3 regions of the Streptomyces sp. NBC_00377 genome follow, and region 1 is predicted to be linked to each of the others. Evidence: riboswitches for the same ligand, from Rfam matches in the RefSeq annotation. Region 1 holds a riboswitch; each other region holds the start of a gene.
What was found. Region 1 has a riboswitch for cyclic di-AMP ahead of OHS71_RS17550 (transglycosylase SLT domain-containing protein). Riboswitches for the same ligand answer to the same signal wherever they lie in the genome.
Positions count from the first base shown of each region.

Region 2: another riboswitch for cyclic di-AMP. It lies ahead of OHS71_RS24305 (transglycosylase family protein); the one in region 1 lies ahead of OHS71_RS17550 (transglycosylase SLT domain-containing protein).
Region 3: another riboswitch for cyclic di-AMP. It lies ahead of OHS71_RS06575 (M23 family metallopeptidase); the one in region 1 lies ahead of OHS71_RS17550 (transglycosylase SLT domain-containing protein).

Region 1 is NZ_CP107958.1:3,899,775-3,903,947, reverse strand. Features, by position in the region: gene OHS71_RS17555 (HAD family hydrolase) at 394-1,218, shown strand; gene OHS71_RS17550 (transglycosylase SLT domain-containing protein) at 1,296-1,769, opposite strand; cyclic di-AMP (ydaO/yuaA leader) riboswitch at 1,773-1,984, opposite strand; gene OHS71_RS17545 (polyprenyl synthetase family protein) at 2,690-3,700, shown strand.
Region 2 is NZ_CP107958.1:5,417,740-5,421,912, reverse strand. Features, by position in the region: gene eno (phosphopyruvate hydratase) at 30-1,316, opposite strand; gene OHS71_RS24305 (transglycosylase family protein) at 1,689-2,396, opposite strand; cyclic di-AMP (ydaO/yuaA leader) riboswitch at 2,400-2,586, opposite strand; gene OHS71_RS24300 (transglycosylase family protein) at 2,792-3,826, opposite strand; gene OHS71_RS24295 (cytochrome P450 family protein) at 4,031-4,173, opposite strand, start outside.
Region 3 is NZ_CP107958.1:1,486,479-1,490,651, forward strand. Features, by position in the region: gene OHS71_RS06565 (SGNH/GDSL hydrolase family protein) at 21-806, opposite strand; gene OHS71_RS06570 (DUF6250 domain-containing protein) at 933-1,664, opposite strand; gene OHS71_RS06575 (M23 family metallopeptidase) at 1,983-2,948, opposite strand; cyclic di-AMP (ydaO/yuaA leader) riboswitch at 2,953-3,131, opposite strand; gene OHS71_RS06580 (alpha-galactosidase) at 3,416-4,173, opposite strand, start outside.

The DNA.
Region 1 (4,173 bases):
TCAACCATCCGCTACCCGGCGATGTGGCGGCAAGCCGTTCCCCCGGGTCGGGCAACCGCCGGTTCGCCGTCAGCGGGCCGTGATAAACCCGCCGTCGTCCCCAGTCGGCCCGCCACCGACCCGCGATCGCCCCGCCGGTCCCCGGCCGGTCCGGCCATCGGCTCCCGGCCGGTCCCACCGTCTTCCGCAACCGGCAACCGGCAACCGGCAACCGGCAACCGGTGGCCGCAGCCGCAGCCGCAGCCGCAGCCGCAGCCGCAGTCAGTCTTCAGCCAGTCGTCCGGCAGTCGTACAAAGCCAGTCCTGCAAGGGGAGTTGGCAGAACCGGACAGGACATGACCGTCGTCCGGTTCGCGTCGAACCCGAGGGGTGTGGGATCCGTATTCTCTGATCATGGCCGCACCCACCGCATATGCCGCGCGCACCGCGTACTCCCTCATCGCCACCGACCTGGACGGAACGCTGCTCCGCGGCGACGACACCTTCTCGGACCGGTCGCTCGACGCGCTCGCGCGGGTGGTGCACTCCGGCGCACGCCACCTGGTGGTGACAGGACGGCCCGCGCCCCGGGTGCGCCCACTGCTCGACCGGCTGCACAGCAGGGGGCTCGCGGTGTGCGGGCAGGGCGCGCAGTTGTACGACGTCGGCGCGGACCGTCTGCTGTGGTCGGTCACCCTGGACCGGGAGCTGGCCGAGACCGCGCTCGGCAAGATCGAGGCCGAGGTCGGGCAGCTCTACGCGGCCGTCGACCAGGACGGTGTCGACGGGCTGACGCTCATCGAGCCGGGCTACCGCATGCCGCACCCGACGCTGCCCGCCCTGCGCGTCGGGCGGCGCGACGACCTGTGGTGCGAGCCGATCAGCAAGGTGCTGCTGCGCCACCCGAGCCTGTCGGACGACGAGTTGGCGGCCACGGCCCGTTCGGTGGTCGGTTCGCTGGCCACCGTCACCATGTCAGGGCCGGGCACGGTCGAACTCCAGCCCTGCGGGATCACCAAGGCGACGGGTCTGGCCCTGGCGGCCGAGGTCCTGGGGCTGCGGCCCGAGGACACCCTCGCCTTCGGGGACATGCCCAATGACATCCCGATGTTCGACTGGGCGGCCCGCGGAGTCGCCATGGCCAACGCCCATCCCGAGCTGAAGGCGGTGGCCGACGAGGTGACGACGTCGAACGAGGACGACGGCGTGGCCGTCGTCCTCGAACGACTGTTTCCGTGAACGGGGCGGTCCGTACCGGCTGAAGCGGTCAGTCCCTGTGGAACCGTCCGTGCCGACGGGCCGTACCGACGGGAAGGTCAGTACGCGCCGAACACGTTGTCGATCGAGCCGTACCGCGCGGCCGCGTAGTTGCACGCGGCGGTGATGTTCGCGACCGGGTCGTACGAGTCCCAGGACGTGCCCTCGACGTGGTAGGCGCGGAAGGTCGGGTCGATGACCTGGAGCAGCCCCTTGGACGGGATGCCCGCGGCCGCGTTGGAGTCCCAGAGGTTGATGGCCTGGGGGTTGCCCGAGGACTCGCGGATGACGTTGCGGTAGATGCCGTTGTACGTCCCCGGGATGCCGTGCTGCCCCATGACCTGGAGGGAGGCGCGGATCCAGCCGTCGAGGTTGTTGGCGTAGCCGAGGCTGGAGGCGGTGGTGACGGTCGGCGTCGCCGCGGAGGCGCTGGTCGCGCCGATGAGCGGGAGGGCGAGCACGGCCGCGCCGGTGACGGCGACGGTGAGCGTGCGGACGAGACGGTTGCGGCGCGGCTGAGCGGCAGCGGGCATGACGAATTTCCTCTCCGGCGCCTGCGAGGTGAGCTGTCGGGTTCGGGCGGGAGCTGCCCGGTCGCCTCCTGACGGACGCGACTTCACCCCGAGCCGTACCGGCTGTGCGAAACGTCTGAATTATCCGAGACGTCCCGACTTCCGGTTCGGCGGCTTACCTGGTTCCCCCGCTCCTGCCGAGCGTTCTGGATGGGTGGTTCGGGCGGCGGCAGGATTCGGCGTTCCGCCCGACAGGCCGGGAACGTATGCGAGAGCACATGTCCGGAACAAGTACCGGATTCACAGATGACCCCTATTGACCTTGGTCTGTGACCTATGGGGTGCTTGATCCTTTGTTGGTGCAAAGCTTCAACTCGCTTGGGGAGTGCGGAGAATCGGTGAAGGGTGATCTTCCGGTGGGCCACTGTGCGGAGTGAGCCAACTCACCAGCGTTCACAAGACTGGCTAATCGGGCATTAGGTCCAACTCATCGTTAAAGCACCGGCGGTGGGTGCCAGGTGGGAAGCGGGGTGCAGGGCCGGTACGCAGGGGGCCTCGGGGAGGGTGTCCCGAAAGATCCCCAAGGGTCCCGGAGAGTCCCCTGGGGTCCCGAAGGGTCCCGAAGGGGAGGCCGTGATCATCGTCACGCGGAAGGGGAGGGCCGCCCCGCCGGAGTGGTGGCACCCTCGGCGCGGGACATGAATCAACACATCCCGGCAATTCTATTGATGTCCGCTCATCTGAGCTGATCAAAAACATATCGGGTGTGATCCGATACCGCCTGGCCTGCGTGGCACCTCCGGGGCGGGCCATTCGAGCCCGGCGGACGTGGGGGCTATCGGTGATCGAAACGTGACCGGATACGCTGACTTGAGTGATGGCAGAGACCTATCGACAAACCGCGTAATCGCCAGTAGACACCAGCAGACAGGAGACCCCTCGTGACCGTCGTCGGGCCGTTCGGGCTGAGCGTGCGGGACCAGGCTCTGGAAGCCGATGTCCAGGCCGGATTGACGGCTGTCGAGGAAGGCTTGCTCGAGGCCACCAAGAGTGCGGTCCCGTTCATCACGGAGGCCGCCCAGCACCTCGTACGAGCGGGCGGGAAGCGGTTCCGGCCGCTGCTCGTGGTGCTCGCGTCGCAGTTCGGGGACCCCTACGCGCCGGGTGTCGTGCCCTCGGCCGTCGTGGTGGAGCTGACCCACCTGGCCACGCTGTACCACGACGACGTGATGGACGAGGCCGCCGTGCGGCGCGGGGTGTCCAGCGCGAACAGCCGCTGGGGGAACTCCGTCGCCGTCCTGACCGGCGATTTCCTCTTCGCGCGTGCCTCCCACATCCTGGCCGACCTCGGGCCGGAGGCGGTGCGGGTGCAGGCGGAGGCGTTCGAGCGGCTGGTCACCGGCCAGATCCTGGAGACCGCGGGTCCCACGGACGGGCGGGACCCGGTCGATCACTACCTCGACGTGCTCGGCGGCAAGACGGGCTCGCTGGTGGCGGTGGCCTGCCGCTTCGGGGCGATGATGTCGGGCGCCGACGAGACGGTCGTCGACGTGCTGACGCAGTACGGAGAGCGGCTCGGCGTCGCCTTCCAGCTGGCGGACGACGTCCTGGACATCGCGTCCGACTCCCACGAGTCGGGCAAGACGCCGGGGACGGACCTGCGCGAGGGCGTTCCCACGCTGCCCGTGCTGCGGCTGCGGGAGCGGGCGGCACGCCTGTCCCTGCCCGAGGACATCGCCTTGTGCGAGCTGCTGGACTCCGACCTGAGCGACGACGCCCGGCACACCGAGGCGCTGGAGGCGCTGCGGGCCCACCCGGCGCTCGAGCAGGCCCGCCGGGACACCGTGCGGTACGCGAAGGAAGCCCGCTCCGCGTTGGCGCCGCTGCGGGAGTGCGACGCCAAGGCGGCGCTGATGGAACTCTGCGACGCGGTGGTCCACCGGGCGGGGTGACCCCCGCCGTCCCGGCCTGACGCCCCGGCACCCGTCGGTGCCGGGCGAGCCCTGCCCCTCCGGGCCGGCCCCCTCTGACATCCGTCGGTGCGGGGCGGCCCTTGCCCCCCCCTCCGGGCCGGCGGCCGCTGACACCCGTCCGTGCCGGGTGACCCCTGACGACCCGCCCCTCCGGGCCGGCGGCCGCTGACACCCGTCGGTGCCGGGTGACCCCTGACGACCCGCCCCTCCGGGCCGGCCGCCCCCTGACGCCCTTCCGGGCCGGCGGCCCCTGACACCCGTCCGGGCCGGGTGACCCCCGGTACCCCTACGGGTCGGATGCCACCTCGTCGCCTTCGTGTCATACCGCAGGCGTATGTGGAGTTGAGTCCTCGGGTTGACGCTTCGTCGTGGCTCATTTGGTCAGATGGGAACCACGGAAAACACCACTCCTCACCGATTCGGGTGAGAATGGCGGCTTGGGGTGGGGACGT
Region 2 (4,173 bases), 1.5 Mb from region 1:
GAGCCTCGACCCGGTTCGGGCCGGCGGCGTCAGCCCTTGAAGCGCGGGAACGCGGAGCGGCCGGCGTACACCGCGGCGTCGTCGAGGATCTCCTCGATGCGCAGCAGCTGGTTGTACTTGGCGACGCGGTCCGAGCGGGCCGGGGCGCCGGTCTTGATCTGACCGCAGTTCACCGCGACGGCGAGGTCGGCGATGGTGACGTCCTCGGTCTCGCCGGAGCGGTGGGACATCATGCACTTGAAGCCGTTGCGCTGGGCCATCTCGACGGCGTCCAGCGTCTCGGTCAGCGAGCCGATCTGGTTGACCTTGACGAGCAGGGCGTTCGCGGAGCCCTCCTCGATGCCGCGGGCGAGGCGCTCGGGGTTGGTGACGAAGAGGTCGTCGCCCACGATCTGGACCTTGTCGCCCAGCTTCTTGGTGATGACGTTCCAGCCGGCCCAGTCGTCCTCGTACAGCGGGTCCTCGATGGAGACGAGCGGGTACGCGGAGACGAGCTCCTCGTAGTACTCGGTCATCTCGGCGGCCGAGCGGGACTTGCCCTCGAACTCGTACTTGCCGTCCTTGTAGAACTCGGACGCGGCGACGTCGAGGGCGAGCGCGATCTGCTCGCCGGGGACGTAGCCGGCCTGCTTGATGGCCTCGAGGATGAGGTCGAGCGCGGCGCGGTTGGACTCCAGGTTCGGGGCGAAGCCGCCCTCGTCGCCGAGGCCGGTGGACAGGCCCTTGGTCTTCAGCACCTTCTTGAGGGTGTGGTAGACCTCGGCGCCCCAGCGCAGGGCCTCGGAGAAGGACTCCGCGCCGATGGGGGCGATCATGAACTCCTGGATGTCCACGTTGGAGTCGGCGTGCGAGCCGCCGTTCAGGATGTTCATCATCGGGACGGGCAGCAGGTGTGCGTTCGGGCCGCCCAGGTAGCGGAACAGCGGCAGGTCGCTGGCCTCGGAGGCGGCGTGGGCGACGGCGAGCGAGACGCCGAGGATGGCGTTGGCGCCGAGCGAGCCCTTGTTGTCGGTCGCGTCCAGGTCGAACATCGCCTGGTCGATCAGGCGCTGCTCCGTGGCGTCGTAGCCGACGAGCTCCGGGCCGATCTGCTCGATGACGGCGAGGACGGCCTTCTCGACACCCTTGCCGTGGTAGCGGTTGGGGTCACCGTCGCGGAGCTCGATGGCCTCGAAGGCACCGGTGGAGGCGCCGGACGGAACGGCGGCACGACCCGTGCTGCCGTCGTCGAGGCCGACCTCGACCTCGACCGTGGGGTTGCCTCGGGAGTCCAGGATTTCCCGGGCTACGACGACGTCGATGGACGGCACGAGCATCTCCTTCTTGGGATGTGACGCTGGTTGTGCGGGGCTCACGGGCCTTGACGCGCCCTTGCTGAGCCCTGCGACTAGAGCCTAACCGCCCCGGGGCCGTCGGCAGCCGACCGACCGTCCCGTGGACAGACAGACGGTACCTATTGTTTCCGCCCGGAACAAAGGGGGTGGCCGGTAAAGGACGGCAGGAAGTCGCCGACAGGCGGAAGAGACGCCCCTGAAGGGACGCAGGCAAAGAGAAACCCCGCTCCGGTGCGTACGGGGGAACACGCACCGGAGCGGGGAGCCCGTGGGGACGGGGGGATGACCCTCACGAGGTCGTCAGTGTGCCGACCCCGGATATGAGGGCGCTGTGGCTTCTCGGGGAGCCAGGTGTCACTTCAGGTGCAGCTGCTGGCCCGGGTAGATCAGGTCGGCGTCCGCGACGATGTCCTTGTTCAGCTTGAACAGCTTCTCCCAGCCGCCCTTGACCTTGTGCTTCTCGGCGATGGAGCTGAGGGTGTCGCCCTTGACGACCTTGTACTCGCCGTCGCCCTTCTTGACCTTCTTGCCGGTCGGGGTGGTGACCGTCTTGGAGGCGGCCGGGCGGTCGGCCGAGCGGGAGGAGCTCTGCTTCTCGGTCGAGCGGGTGGTGCTGCCGCTGTCCGAGGAGCTGGAGGAACCGGACGAGCCGGAGGAGCCGGTGTCCGAGGAGCCGCCGCCGTTGTAGGCGGCGCCGGACAGGCCGGTGCCGCAGACGGGCCAGGCGCCCTTGCCCTGGCCGGCGAGAACCTTCTCGCCGATGGCTATCTGCTGGGACTTGGAGGCCTGGTTGGCCTGCGCGGCGTACTGGGTGCCGCCGTACGCGGCCCAGGTGGAGGCGGAGAATTGCAGACCGCCGTAGTAGCCGTTGCCGGTGTTGATGGACCAGTTGCCGCCGGACTCGCACTGGGCGACCGCGTCCCACTCGGAGGCGGTGGCGGCGGAGGCGTTGCCGGCCGCCATGAGCGGGGCGGCGATGGCGACACCGGTGACGCCGGCGAGCGTGGCGACGCGGGTGGCCTTGGAGGGACGGCGGTGCTTGCCCTTACCGGAAAACAGCATGGTGGATCCCCTCACCGACGCCTGCGAGGTGAGCTGTCGGGTTCGGGCCGTGTGAGTTGCCCGGCCACTCCTCGTCCGCCGGAGCACTGCTCCGTGGGAGGTGTGGCTTCACCCCGAGCCGTTCCGGTCGACCACCCCGGCCCGGCACTTACCTTGGGTCCCCCGCTCCTGCCTACGGCGCTTGACGCGACGACTGTTCCCGTACCGCCGCTGGCAGGATTCGGCGTTGCGACGGTCGGGGCTCGGGTTGCCGAGCGGCCTCGACCGTAGACACGCGATCGACGGAATTTCAAAGACGATCAGGGCTTCTGAGACTCATCCCACACTTTCACCAAACCGGACATTCGGCGCGAAGCGTGACGTGAACTCCCGCTGTTTTTCTTGGGCTTTGCGCCCTATTCCACCCCTGTGTCGAGGGTCTGACCGGGGGCGATGTCGCTCGGGTCGGCCCCGATGAGGTCCCTGTTCTCGTCATACAGGGCGCGCCATCCCCCGTCGAGGTCAAGGGAGTCGGCGATGGACTCCAGGGAGTCGCCCTCCTGGACGAGATAGGTGGCCGCGGCGTGCCGGCCGCCGGACGCGGCGGTGGCGCCGTCCACGGCAGCGCCGGTCGCGCTCTTGGGCGCGGCCTCGTCGGCGGTGGCGCCGCGATGGCGGCCGGAAGTGAGGGAGCCGGTGTCGACGAGACTCCAGGAGCCCGCCGCCTGCCCGGAATTGTCCGAGTCGTCCACTTCGGGAGACGCCGTGACCGAGCCGCCGCCCGCCTGCGCGCCACCCTTGCCGTGGGCACTCGCGGACCCGCCGGCCGTGCCGGACCCTCCGGGAGCGGCGGAGGAAGAGGACGAAGGGGAGGAAGCGGATGCCGAGGGTGAACTGGGGGAATCGGCGGACGAGTCGGACTTACCCGACGATCCGGCCGAGGCGCCGTCATCGCTCGACGAGCCCGAGGAGCCCGACAACCCCCGGGACAGGTCGGACAATCCGGAAGACCCGGATGAGTCGGACGAGCCCGACGAGCCGTTCGCCACGCCGGTGTCCACGCTCAGCGCGCCGTTCTCCTTGGTGAGCCCGGAGGTCAGCCCGCAGGTGCCCCACGCACCGATGCCCTGCGCCGCCAGCACCTTCTGCGCCACGGCGATCTGCTGGTTGCGGCTGGCCAGGTCGGGGCTCGCCGCGTAGTCGAGGCCGCCGTACGTCTCCCAGTCCTTCTGGGTCAGGCTCAGGCCGCCGAACGCGCCGTCGCCCTGGTCGGCGCTCCACGAGCCACCGGTCTCGCACTGCGCCACCTTGTCCCACACCGTGCCGTCGGCGGCGCTCGCGCCGGAGGCGGCGAGCAGCGGGATGGCGATGGCGGAGCCCGTCACTCCGGCCGCGACAAGGAGAGCCGGGGCCTGGCGGGGGCGACGGTGACGACCGTTCCCGGAGAGCATGCGAGGGGCCTTTCTCTGGACAGCACTGACCGGCGCGGCGGGTTGGACCGATGCGTCGCACCGACGAGTGAACGTATCGGCAGACGATCACTTGTCACAAGTTAATGCCGCGCAGATCACGTGAAGATCACAGAGTTGAGGGTCGGTCACCTTTCTTCCGCCGAACGGTCACACTCCGCCCGACATCCGGTCGGAAAGCGTCGTTCATGAGCCGGAACGCACCGGAGTGAACTCCACCGGAAGGGTCCGCAGGCCGCGCATGATGAGCCCGCCGCGCCACCTCAACTCGCCCGGATCCACGGCCAGTCGGAGGTCGGGCAGCCGGGTGAGGAGGGTGGCCAGCGCGG
Region 3 (4,173 bases), 2.4 Mb from region 1:
CGGTGCGAGCGGCCGACGGCTCAGGCCACGGCCGCGATCCGCATCCTGATGTCGTCCGGCGACAGCGTGCCCTTGGCGGTCACGTGGTCGCCCGAGGACTCTCCGCGCAGCCGGCGTCCGATCCACGGCACCAGGTACTCGCGCGCCCAGTGGACGTCGTCGCGCCGCACCTCGAGCGTGCCGCGCGGCGGGAGCGGCGGCCAGGGCTGCTCCGGGTCGGCCGGCACCTCGAGGCCGAGGACCTGTCCGGCACGCAGCGCCACGCGCGTGTGCCCCTCCGGGGAGAGGTGCAGCCGGTCGCCGTCCCAGGCCCTGCGGTCCTGGACGGACTTCAGGGACCACAGGTCGAGCACCGGGCAGCCGTACCGGTCGGCGACGGCGCGGACATGTCCGTTGTACGTGGCGATCTTGCCCCGCAGATGCTTGAGCACGGGGATGCCACGGGTGTCGAAGCCGGTCGTCACCATGACGGTGCCGGCCACGGCGGTCAGGGCCGAGATCGCGCGCTCGAAACGCTCGGCGACCTCGTCCGGGTCGGTTCCGGGACGGAGGATGTCGTTGCCGCCCGCACAGAAGGAGACCAGGTCCGGGGCGAGTTCAACCGCCCGGGTGAGCTGGTCCTCCATGATCTGGTCGAGCAGCTTTCCGCGGACCGCGAGGTTGGTGTAGTTGAAGTCGCCCTCGGGCCGCCGGTCCGCGAGGAGTACCGCGAACCGGTCCGCCCAGCCGACCAACGCCCCATCGGGGCCGGGGTCGCCGACGCCCTCGGTGAAGCTGTCCCCCACCGCCACGTACGACCCGATCACTGATCTGATGTCACTCTTCGAATCGTCTGCCACAGCGGTTCATCATTCACCTTCGAATGTGACCTACGCGATCGTAGGAAGGAGTTGACGGGCGGTGAGATAAGACACCCTTAAAGGATTTGCCAATCAGGGAATAAGGGACCATGCGCGGAAGTCGTTGATCCGGAAATGGCTCCAGGTGGTGCGGAAGGCGAAGTGCCCGCCCGTGTACGGCTCCGGGTCGGTGTAGTCGAAGACGAGCCGGCCGTTGTTCCACCAGCGGACGACCGGGCCGTCGGAGACGATCCGGACGTGGTTCGGCTCGTTCGCGACGAGCAGCGGCTCGGTGTAGTCGTAGATCAGCGGTCGGATCCCCGCCTCGCCGACGTAGCGGCGCAGCCGGGTCGTGGTGTTGGTGTTGGCGCCGTAGCCGGCGTAGTACGTCCTGAGGTGGTCGTACTCGGCGAGGGCTCCGCCGCGCGGGGTGGCGAAGAGATCCTCCGGGGAGCGGACGTCGACGGCGTTCCAGAAGTTGTTGAGGTCGGAGACGCGGTCGTTGGCCCCGCCGGCGGAGACCGGCGTGGCGACGTACTCGATGACGTACGGTCCGCGCAGCGGCTGCTTGAACCAGATGGTCGCCCCTGCGGGCACGTCGACCTCCAGGGCGCCCCGGGAGGCGGTGACCGTCCCGCCCCTCTCCAGTTCGACGGCCCACTGGCGCAGGCCGTGCCGGAAGTCGTCGTGGGCGATCGGGCGACGGTGGCGGGACGGACGGGGCCAGGCGCTCGCGGCGGCGGCGCTCGCGGCGCCCGCGGGCGCGACGGCGGCCAGGGTGGATCCGGCTGCGAGGGTCACGAATGCCCTCCGGGTGGTCGTCATGCCGGTCGGCTCCTTTGATGGAAAGCGCTTGCTCCTCGACGGAGACCACTGTGTCCCCACCCCGCCCGCCTGTCGATGGGGCGAAAAGGACCGCCACGAGAACGCAACAGAACGATCAGCGTCGCGCAGACCCGTCATCGACCGCCGCGTCGGGCGGTGCCTCATCCCGACCCGCCGGACCCAGACCCGGATCCGAGCCGCCGGACCCAGACCCGGATCTGGATCTGGTCCCGGACACGCCGAAGGCCGGACCCGGGAACGGCGTGTTCCACGGGTCCGGCCTTCGGCCGCGCGTCAGGCGGTGGGTCGTCGCGGGGGTCAGCCGACGGAGACCCCGTGCGAACGGAGGTAGGCGAGCGGGTCCACGTCGGAGCCGTAGTCCGGCCCGGTCCGGATCTCGAAGTGCAGGTGCGGGCCGGTCACGTTGCCGGTCGCACCGGAGAGGCCGACCTGCTGGCCCGGGGTCACGGTCTGGCCGGCGGAGACGGAGAGCTGCGACAGGTGGGCGTACTGGGCGTAGTAGCCGTCGGCGAGCCTGATGACGACCTGGTTGCCGTACGCGCCGCCCCAGCCCGCGGAGACGACGGTGCCCGCGCCCACGGCCTTGAGGGAGGTACCGGTCGGCACGACGAAGTCGGTGCCGGTGTGGTAGCCGCTGGACCACATGCTGCCGGCGGTGTGGTACGCGGTGCCGACGGTGGCGCCCGCCACCGGCAGGACGTAACCGCTGGAATCGGCGCTGTTGCCGCCGCTGCTGCTCTCGACGGCCCGGGTGACCGCCTTCGAGGAGGACGAGCCGGACGACGAGGAGGGCGACGCCTTGCTGCCGGACGTCTTCGACGAGGAGGACGACTTCGAGGACGAGCCGGACGACGAGCCGGAGCCGCCGGTCGTGGCGGCCTTCCTGCCGATCGAGAGCTTCAGTCCGGGGTGGATCAGCGACGGGTCGCTGCCGACGGCCTGCCGGTTGTCCTGGTACAGCTTCTGCCAGCCGCCGCTGACGTTCTGCTCGTCGGCGATCTTCGAGAGATAGTCGCCGGACCGCACGGTGTAGGTCTTGGCGCTGGTGGCGTTGGCCGCCTTCTGCGCCACCGGCACGGACTGCACGGCCTTCTCCGGAACGGCCTGGGAAGCCGACTGCGCGACGGACTGCGTGGGCGCCGCATGGGCACCACTGGCGCCCATGAGCGGAAGGGCGAGCGCGGCGCCGCCAGTTCCGGCGACGGCTATGGAGCGGGTGAGGCGCTGAGCCTTGGGACGGCGGTGCTTACCCTTCGCGGGCATGGCGAATTCCTCTCCGGCGCCTGCGAGGTGAGCTGTCGGGTGCGGACTGGAGATGCCCGGCCGCGCCGAGGCGCGGCTTTACCCCAAAGCCTGTTCCGGAGACCGGAACAGGCAGTACTGCCTGTGGGTCCCCCGCTCCTGCCATGCACGGGTGAGTGTGCGGGATCCGGGCGGTGGCAGGATTCGGCGTCCGTCCGGATTGGTGTGGAACGTAAGCGACTCGGACGCACAGGGACAAGCAGAGGTTGCACGGTTCACGCGTTTCGCTTGATCCTCGGTGGGAATCCCCGGTCACACTCCGTTGAAGAAGACACTCGCGTACCACCAACCACCCATGAATGCCCGCGCATTACGTGAACATGACCGACGACGCACGGTCACGAATATGACGCTGCTCACGTGACGGTTCTCCAGGTTCCGTCATTTCAGAGCGAGTTGTAACGAAGGAACTAATTCGGGCAGATGCCTCAGATGCGACGCAGACGGATAACCGTCGCATCGAGGTCGCTCCGCAGTCCCACCCGCAGCCCGTGATGCAGCAGGACCGCACCCCGGTGGACTTCACCCGTTTCACGGCATTCATACGACGCTGCCGGGTCGAGTCCGCGCAGCCTCAGCGCCGGCACCGGTTCGCCGAACCGCTGCGCCTGGAGCCAGGCGAGGACGACGCACTCGTCGCCGCGCACGTACTGGACGGCGCTCAGGCCGCCCGCCGGGGGCCGCAGCCGGTAGAGGTCGCCATGCTGCACGAGGGGCCGGATCTCCTTGTAGAGCTCCACCCACCCGCGCGCCTCGGCGAGCTCCTCCTCACTCCACTCGGAGAGATCTCCGCCGACGCCGAGCACCCCGGCCATGGCACTGACGAACCGGAAGCGCAGCGAGCTGACCCTGCCGTTGAGCTGCGTGTTGGGGCTGTCGGTGACCCAGGCCGCCATGACCCGGGCGGGGTGGATCTGGCTGAAGCCGTGCTGGATGTCGAGCCGGTCGAGCGGATCGGTGTTGTCGGAGGTCCACACCTGGTCGGTGCGGCTCATGATCCCCAGGTCGATGCGGCCGCCGCCGCCCGAGCAGGACTCGAAGGCCACCCCGGGATGCGCGGCCCGCAGCCGGTCCAGAAGGCCGTACAGGGCACGCACGTGGTCGACCCACAGACGCTGCGGGTAGGGGTCGTCCGGCCAGCCCGCGTCGGTGAAGCAGCGGTTGAAGTCCCACTTCACATAGTCGA